Regions from separate parts of the Halobacillus rhizosphaerae genome, predicted to be linked through region 1. Evidence: riboswitches for the same ligand, from Rfam matches in the RefSeq annotation. Region 1 holds a riboswitch; each other region holds the start of a gene.
What was found. A riboswitch is a leader RNA that binds a small molecule or an ion and turns the genes downstream of it on or off. The one in region 1 is predicted to bind thiamine pyrophosphate.
Positions count from the first base shown of each region.

Region 2: another riboswitch for thiamine pyrophosphate. It lies ahead of Q7A53_RS08380 (ABC transporter substrate-binding protein); the one in region 1 lies ahead of tenA (thiaminase II).
Region 3: another riboswitch for thiamine pyrophosphate. It lies ahead of thiT (energy-coupled thiamine transporter ThiT); the one in region 1 lies ahead of tenA (thiaminase II).
Region 4: another riboswitch for thiamine pyrophosphate. It lies ahead of Q7A53_RS09050 (thiamine phosphate synthase); the one in region 1 lies ahead of tenA (thiaminase II).

Region 1 is NZ_JAUTWQ010000021.1:39,310-41,510, forward strand. Features, by position in the region: gene thiD (bifunctional hydroxymethylpyrimidine kinase/phosphomethylpyrimidine kinase) at 1-626, opposite strand, end outside; gene tenA (thiaminase II) at 623-1,309, opposite strand; TPP riboswitch at 1,354-1,459, opposite strand; gene thiW (energy coupling factor transporter S component ThiW) at 1,465-1,950, opposite strand; TPP riboswitch at 2,109-2,201, opposite strand, start outside.
Region 2 is NZ_JAUTWQ010000006.1:132,405-134,605, reverse strand. Features, by position in the region: gene Q7A53_RS08390 (ABC transporter permease) at 1-19, opposite strand, end outside; gene Q7A53_RS08385 (thiamine-binding protein) at 49-339, opposite strand; gene Q7A53_RS08380 (ABC transporter substrate-binding protein) at 355-1,356, opposite strand; TPP riboswitch at 1,495-1,605, opposite strand; gene Q7A53_RS08375 (NAD(P)/FAD-dependent oxidoreductase) at 1,688-2,201, opposite strand, start outside.
Region 3 is NZ_JAUTWQ010000023.1:17,153-19,353, forward strand. Features, by position in the region: gene Q7A53_RS18230 (sugar isomerase domain-containing protein) at 1-277, shown strand, start outside; gene rpsN (30S ribosomal protein S14) at 366-635, opposite strand; TPP riboswitch at 811-912, shown strand; gene thiT (energy-coupled thiamine transporter ThiT) at 991-1,572, shown strand; gene Q7A53_RS18245 (DUF1028 domain-containing protein) at 1,727-2,201, shown strand, end outside.
Region 4 is NZ_JAUTWQ010000006.1:257,801-260,001, forward strand. Features, by position in the region: gene thiO (glycine oxidase ThiO) at 1-552, opposite strand, end outside; gene Q7A53_RS09050 (thiamine phosphate synthase) at 536-1,147, opposite strand; TPP riboswitch at 1,259-1,370, opposite strand; gene Q7A53_RS09055 (hypothetical protein) at 1,800-2,201, opposite strand, start outside.

The sequences.
Region 1 (2,201 bases):
GTACCATGCGTGTTGTTGGTAGCGATCCGCTCCGCACTGTAGGAGTGAATTTTACTGCCATCGAATAAATAATCTACCGCTTCCCCGTCCCGGTGTCCGCCTTTCACAAGTGCGGCCCCGGCTCCTAGTTTGGTCACGATTTGTTCTGCAGCCTCTTTCATATCATCCGTGGTTTCGATTTGCTGCCCCAATAAATCTTCTGCCTCAGGAAGGTTGGGAGTGATGACCGACGCAAAGGGTACAAGGTGTTCTCTCAGCCAAGCTCGGGATTCTGCTTCTATTAACGGATCACCACTTTGAGCGACCATCACCGGATCCATTACATAAGGTGCGGATATTTGAGGGATCCAATCTGCTATGACCTTCATCATATCTTTATCAGCAATCATCCCTGATTTAAAAGCATCAATGGGCATATCGGCAGAGACAGCTTCTAACTGCTGCTGTATCATTTCAGCAGGCAGATGATGTACAGCATTTACACCTGTTGTATTTTGCGCAACCACTGAAGTGACCACAGACATGCCGTAGCTCTTCAGCTCTTGGAATGTTTTCAAGTCCGCCTGTATTCCTGCACCTCCGCTTGGATCAGTACCGGCAATTGTTAGAGAACACTGGATACTCATCTTACCCTGCTCCTTTCTCCTGGCCATTCTTCACACGTATAAGCCATCTCCCAAAACTTCAACTCCAGCTGACAGCTTTTTCGAAATGCATCCTTCATACGCCTTTGTTCGGCTTGGGAAGCTTGAGCAGAAAAATAGTCAAGGCGCTCACACAAATGCTGGGTCAGCTGTTCCATTTCACCTTCCGCATAAAAGCTAATCCACGGGTAGAAGGGATGATCCTCTGACGGCTGGTATTGTTTCATTAAATATTCACCGATCTCTAAATACGTCCATGGACAAGGCAGAAGTGCTGCAATGATCTCTCCCACCCCTCCTTGATGGGCGTGATACAACATATGCTTTACATAGTGATCGGCAGTTGGAGGCAGAGGAAACCCTTGCAAGTCTTCATACCGGATCCCTATAACTTCGCAAAGATTTTTATGGGGATGGATTTCACTATTTAATACAAAATTCACTTGTTCATTAAAGTATTGAATATCCTTTCGTTCCGCCGATTTCGAGATGGCTGTACCATAAATTTGCATAAATGCATTTAAATATTCATAATCCGCTTTAATGTAGTGTGCTATAGAGGAAGAAGGAACATGTCCTTCACCTAGACCTTTTACAAAAGGATGTTCGAATATTTCTTGAAATAAATCTTGATTTTCATTCCGAATCATTTGAGAAAATTTCATTGAAGTGCCTCCTTGGTTTGCGGAAGCTGCCAGGGGTGGGTTAATGAGGTTGCCACCTACTTCCCTACGCTGGTCTTAACCAGATCAGGTCGATAAGAGTTGGAAATACATTCCTCTCAGTCCGATTTGCGGACACCCCTAGTAGATTCCGAACATTAAATTGTTGTAAATTGGTTTCGATCCAAACGATATACCACGCACCAGCCGATGATGGCTCCCGTGATACTGCTGATAAGAAAGGAAGGAAGAAAAATAAAAGCGCCGCTGGAACTCCCCATAAAAAGATGGGCATACGGAACAGAAAATAGCGCTCCAATCACACCCGTACCAATTACTTCTCCTATAGCGGCATAAATTTCTTTTTTGAAGAATTGATATAGAACACCAGCTAGAAATGCGCCAATCATGGCACCTGGAAAAGCAAGCAGCGTCCCTGTACCTAGTAAATTTCTTACCAGACCTATCGTAAAGGCGATTACAACGGCAGGAAGCGGACCAAGCATAACCGCTGCCATTACATTTACAGCATGCTGTACAGGATAAGCTTTAGCTATCCCTGCCGGAAACCAGAGCAGCTGAGAGCCCAGAGTTGCGACAGCAACAAACACAGCCATCGTAGTAAGCATACGAGTTCGTTTCATAGTTTTCCCTCCCATAAAAGGGAGACCCAGAGAGCATTCGAGAAGGATGAGCTTTTGTCACCACGCAGACAATTGACTCATGACCGAGGTATATTCCTGGACACTAAAAAAAGCCAGTCCTAAGGAGGACCTGGCTTCGAATGGATGGAGTCAATAATCTTGCACTCTGACTACTTCCCTCCGCTGGTCTTAACCAGATCAGGTTCATAAGAGTCGGAAAGCTCGATTGCTTTCCTCTCAGCCCATGACGG
Region 2 (2,201 bases), on a different contig from region 1:
AAAGGATGAGGACCAGCATAGGTCTCCATCCTTTTTTAAACAAAGAGATCAACGGTATTTCTCCGTTAATTGATCCATGGAGGCTCCGCTTGGCTGATAAAGAACTTTAATTTGGGAAATAACATTTGTGCTGCCTTTTTCAATCATAGCTTGATTCATTTTTTCAATTAAGGAGAATATCTCTGAAAGCTCACCTTCAATGGTTGTTTCCAGCGGGTGTACTTCATACCGTAACCCTGAGTCTTCAATCAATGATATGGCGTGATCTACATAAGGAATGACGTCTTCCCCTTGTTTCGTCTTTGGAATAATTTGAATGCTGACTAATGAGTTTGCCAATCTATCTCATCTCCTTTATTTGTTAGGTAAAAATTTGTTGGTATATGCATCTTCTACATTTAAGTGCTTATCTAATAAGTCGTGGTTATACATCCATTCAGAGTAATTTTCCCATACTTTCTGGTCTTGAATTCCCCACTGGTCTGCGTCATCTTTATACTTTGGGGACAGCCATTTTTGACTGGCTTTGACTAGTTCTGGATCTAAATCAGGGACAGCTTTAATTAAGATATCAGCAGAATCTTCCGGGTTGTTGATGGTATATTGGTATCCTTTGGAAACTGCGGCCATGAAAGCTTTCACAGTATCTGGCTTGTTCGCGATCATTTTCTCGTTTGTAGTGAGAACGGGCGTGTAATAATCCAGCTTATCTGAGTAGTCGGTTAAGTATTGCATGTTTAAGTCCTGACCGCGAAGTTCTGCCTCGACCCCGGTCCATCCGTAGTAAATCCAAGCAAAGTCTACGTCTCGTTTAACGGCAGTGAAAAAGTCTGTATTACCCATATTTACAATATCGACTTTATTTACGTCCGCATCTTCTTTTTCCATAATGGAAGAAATAACGGCTTTCTCAACGGGCGCACCCCAGCCTCCGTAGGTTTTCCCTTCAAATTTCTTTGGGGAAGTAATATTTTTATCTTTTGGTGAAGCGAATCCTGAGGTGTTGTGCTGGATGATTGCGCCAATAGACACGATAGGAATATCCTGTACACGTGCTTGGGTAATGGATTCCTGTGCACTAATTCCGAAGTCTGCTTTACCGGCAGCTACCAGCTGATCGGCACCTGTTTCGCCGGGCATCATAACTTCTACATGGAGTCCTTCGTCTTCGAAGTATCCTTTCTCTTTGGCAACGTAAATTCCCGTATGATTGGTATTCGGTGTCCAATCGAGAACGAGTTTCACGTTTTTCATTTGTTTCTTCTGGCTGGTACTTGCCTGTGACGTTTCTTTCTCCTGATTGCAGGCAGCGAGAAAGAGCAGCAGGCAGCCCATGAAAATAAGTAATTTCTTCATTGGTTTTCCTCCCATTCGTTTGACTAACTGAAAGTTCTGGAACAATTGAGAAGGGAACCTGTCTAGGTGAAAGGAAAATCAGGCATACAAAAAGCACCCTGGTACCATACCTAGGGTGCACATATTTTTAAAAAACGGAATGTCGTTTTCTATGTTTCCTACGCTGGTTTAAACCAGATCAGGTTCTAAGGGTCAGTACCTTTTCGGATACAATCTCAACCAGCTTTACTGGTCCCCCTACATTCAAGATTATTCAGTTAAGTTAGTCGTGAATAATTAAATCTTCCCATAGAATCGCTTTTTAATCAACCTTTTAGCTGATCGACGTGAATTAATGACGTTTACTTAACCAAAGTACGCCTGATTTAGCAAGTCTTGGCAGCAGGCCGGTCATTGGCTTCTGAAGCATATTGCCAAATCCATCTGACTTACCTAGCGAGCCCAATGATCCTTTTAACTTGATTTCTTTAGGCTTTTGAGGCTCTTTGCCTGCAAGAACAGCAGTTAGAATCGCGGCAATTTCCTCTCCTTGCTGGCCAGCAAGCTGAGCACTAGGAGAATATTCTGAAGACGCACAGTCTCCCACCACATAAATGTGAGGCTGCTTCGGAATCTGGAAGAATTCGTTCACTTTAATTTTTTCTTGATTGTCTTTCTCGACGGGCATTTCTCTTACTAGATAATTTGGACGCACTCCTGCTGTCCAAATCGTTACGTCATTAATGAAGCAGATGCCATTATTACAAACGCCGTCTTTTTCCACATATCCGACATTGGCATTATGAATGACTTCTACATCATTTTTCTCAAACCAGTCTTCCACATAGTCTTGGATTTTCGAGTCA
Region 3 (2,201 bases), on a different contig from region 1:
ATCAGGGAAAAGGCTGGAAGAAGTCGTAGACCTCACACTGGATACGCAAGTTCCTGTCGGGGATGCCGTGATGAGCTCTGAAAGCTTTCAGGAGAAATTCACCCCCGTATCATCCGTGGCAGGCACAGCACTATTGCACAGTTTATTTACAAAAGTCATCGAAAAACTAGCGGAAGAAAATATAAAACCGCCGATCTTTAAGAGTGGAAATGTAGATGGCATAGACGAACACAATCATAAGCTTATGAGTAAGTATAGGAAGCGGATATCCTTTTAAACTTTATGTAAACCCATCAGTCCAGCGGGCTGGTGGGTTTAAGTTTTCTGGAATCATCACGGCTTTTTTCGCTCGCTGAGATGAAAAATTACCAGCTGGCTTTTTTAACACCAGGAATCTGACCTTTATGGGCTAACTCTCTAAACTGAATGCGAGAAAGACCGAATTTCCTCATATATCCATGTGGTCGGCCGGTCAAGGCACAGCGGTTTTGTGTGCGTGATGGAGAGGAGTCTCTTGGCAGCTTGCGTATAGCTTCAAAGTCGCCAGCCGCTTTAAGCTCCTTGCGTTTCTCTGCATATTTGTCTACCAACTTTTGACGTTGCAGCTCTTTAGCAATTTTAGACTTTTTCGCCAATGGGTGACCTCCTTAAATAGTAATTGTTACGATTTGAATTATAGGACTCCCACTGCATAATGTCAAATTGTCAGGACTTTGTGCCTCAATATTAGATTTCCCAGGCAATAAATCATAGTTGTCTAGAGTGAGTTGTTCTACTATAATAAGGGCAAACAAAAAAAGCATAATAAATTTAGCCCTCAAGGGGAGCCCTCCAGGCTGAGAGTGAACAATTTGTTCTGACCCTTTGAACCTGTCAGTTAATACTGGTGTAGGAATGGCGGCTTTGTTGATGGTGCAATGCATGGGATCCATCAGAAAGCTTCCCTTTGTATTGCTTTTTTTGTGCTCAATTTTAAAGGGGGAGTTTGAGATGAAACACAAAGGAGTATTGTTTTTAGTCGAAGTAGCTATTTTCTCGGCTATTGCTATTTTGCTGGATATTATCCCGTTTTTGTCATTTAAATTATGGGCCCAGGGGGGATCGGTGTCCTTCTCTATGGTGCCAGTATTTATTATGGCTTACAGATGGGGAATAAAAGGTGGATTATTAACAGGATTTCTACTGGGAGTCTATCAAATATTACTGGGAAATGCTCTTCTAGTTACACCTGTACAGAGTTTCCTAGATTATATTCTAGCATTTACGTCGATTGGATTCGCTGGAATAATGGCTGGCCAGATAGCCTCTGCGGCTTCTAAACATCATGTGAAACGAATGATTACAGCGATTATCACCGGTTGTTTGATAGGAAGTCTACTAAGGTTTGTGAGTCATTTTATCGCGGGCATTGTCTTTTACGGCAAATTTGCACCGCCGGGGCAGCCGGTATGGCTTTACTCTCTCCTCTACAATGGAGGTTATATGCTTCCTGCCTTTATATTAAGTGCGGTGATTGTCAGTATACTTTTCGTGAAAAGACCTCAACTCATCATTCACAAGCCGTATAAATAATTATAAGAATAAATATTCTACTTTTAAATTGAAAGGTGAGCTCAGTTTTTTAATCTGGAGCTCACCTTTTTTTAAGTCATGAGAATTATATATGAAGCAGGAGAGTTAAAGGATCGAATCGAATTTTAAAGGAGTAGGAAAGAAAGGGGTCAGGATATTGAAAGATAAACCGAATATAGTTGCTACATTTTCTATTGTGGGCCACGATCCTGAAACGGGAGAGTTAGGAGTTGCCGTTCAATCTAAGTTTCTTGGTGTGGGGTCGGTGGTGCCTTGGGCTGAAGCTGGCGTAGGAGCGATTGCGACGCAAGCACTAGCCAATCCTGCTTATGGACCGTCAGGATTAAAATTATTGAGAGAAGGTCTTAGTGCACAAGAAACGTTAGATGAATTAGTTAAAAATGACCCTCAAGCAGATGAACGTCAGGCAGGCATTATAGACGCGAATGGAAGGGGAGCGACGTATACTGGCGCAAATTGTCTTGATTGGGCAGGAGGAATGACCGGCCCCAATTACTGTGCGCAAGGCAACATTTTAGTAAATCAAGCAACAGTATCGGAGATGGGAAAAGCCTTTGAACAACATTCAGGGTCTCTTTCAGATCGATTGATTGCTGGACTGCAAGCTG
Region 4 (2,201 bases), on a different contig from region 1:
CCCCCCAGCCGACTGCTTTATTTTTCTAACCGTATTGTTTTCTATTAATTCACCGCCATATAATAACGCCCCACGTTTAAACGCCTCACAAACGTTCTTCGGCTCAACATGTCCATCTTCACCCATATATAGAGCTCCACACGCTTCTTTTGATAATGACGGAATTCTCTCCCTCAGCTGTGGTCCATTCAGCCACTTCAGATTCTGAAACGTTTTGTTCTTCTGAAGCAGTTCATGTTTCTCCTCTTGATTCGCAGCTATTTCCAACATTCCAAATGAAGTTAAGCCTATATCGATTCCGGTTAATTCTCGGAGTTCTTTACTTAAACCCGAATATAAATTTCTGCTTCTCCTGCAAAATTGATAAAATGTGTCATCTTCTCGATTCTCCGTATGCACACCCAGCATCCCTGCAGCTGCTCTGGTTGCTTGTTGACCGCTCTTATTCTTGTCGATCACCCCAGCCTTCACTCCAGCTTTGTTTAAGTGATAAGAAATTGATTGCCCGATGATTCCCCCTCCCATGATTAAAACATCATAATGGCTGTCCATAGAGCAGTTCCTCCTTTCTGTAAATGTGAAAGGCTTTGAACGGGTCATCTTCATTGAAGATCCCTGACATGACGGCAGCCCCACTCGCTCCTTTTTCATATAAACGACTGACTCTTTCGGGGGTTATCCCTCCTATAGCTAGGACGGGAATATGCAGCCGGCCAGTGATTTTCTCTAACTCTTCTAAGCCTCTTGGCGCTATCCCCTCTTTACTAGCCGTCTGATAGATGTGACCGAACATAGCATAATCAGCTCCTTGTTCTTCTGCCTGTCTTGCTGCTTCCTCTGAATGAACAGATACTCCGATCTTTAAGAAAGGAAACGAAGCTTTCACATCTCTTACTGGTAACCCTTTTTCCGGCAGATGAACTTTATTTATGCCTGACAGACAAGCAATGTCCACACGGTTGTGGATGCAAAGTTTCTGTTTATGTACTCCACTCTCAAGCAAGTTCTTCACAAAGGATAAATACGCTTGAGGAGTTTTTTGATTTTCTCTTAAAATAATCCAATCAACGAACGGAGCAATTTCTTTAATCACTACTGCTAACCGATCTTCCTCTAATTTACCGTTTGTAACAGCGACAAGAACCATAGCCCCCACACGCACTCCTTTCTTTTACAAAACAAAAAATGCCACCTTCCGGGTAAGGAAAGTGGCATATCCATTCAACATAAATAGAAATTTCACATCAAAAAATAAATGCAAAAAGCTCCGTCACTTTCCTCCGCTGGTTTTAAAGCCAGTTCAGGTTCAAAGAGTCTCAAAGTTATACTTTGATCTCAGCCCTTAAGTAAAGGCACCCCTAGTGAAATGATTATTAAATTTGTATTTACTTTACAATATATTATCTTATCCGTCCACCGCGTTCACAGAACATTTTTGTTTTCAGTACAAATGTATCATTTTTGAAAAATGGTATAAAAACCCATAAAATATCGATTGCAGCCCTGAAATTGTGATTAAAGTCCCCTACTCGAAACGGACTAAATTTATCACGATATCTTCTCACTTTTCATTAGGAAAATGAGGCGAAAAGATTTATTTATGGTCTGTATTTGTTCTAATGAGTTGAGTTACACACTCCACATGTCCGGAGTGTATGTGGCAATACACGAGATGCTGGTGAGTTTACCTGTTATCAAACATATGAACGTTCTCCATTAAAGCGCCAGTTTGAGGCATAGACAAAATCTATCTGAAAATACTTTTTCTTTTTGAGATCCAATCTCCTAAGGGGTAATAATTATTCAAAATCAAATAATACTATATCATTATAAATATCTTTATCTGGGTAATTCTCATGGTACAAATTCTCTGCAACGGCACATATATTTTTGCAAAAATCCACTACACTAATTCTGATATAAATGTCCGGATCCTTGCTTTTGTCTCCGTCACTCCATGCCTTACTATAACTAGTTATGCTATTTGATAATACAAAATTAAGACTTTGAGAATTTTTTACACCTAGTTCTTTTCGTACATCCTCTGTCGCATCAAGGGATCCCTCATGAAGTAATAAATTACGTAATGCATATACTATTTCTCCATTAATAGTTAGAGATTCTAAATCATCCAGTCCAGCTTTAGGCTTGTCATATTTATAAATATGTTCATCATACCAACGTTTATATCTTTTGCCAGA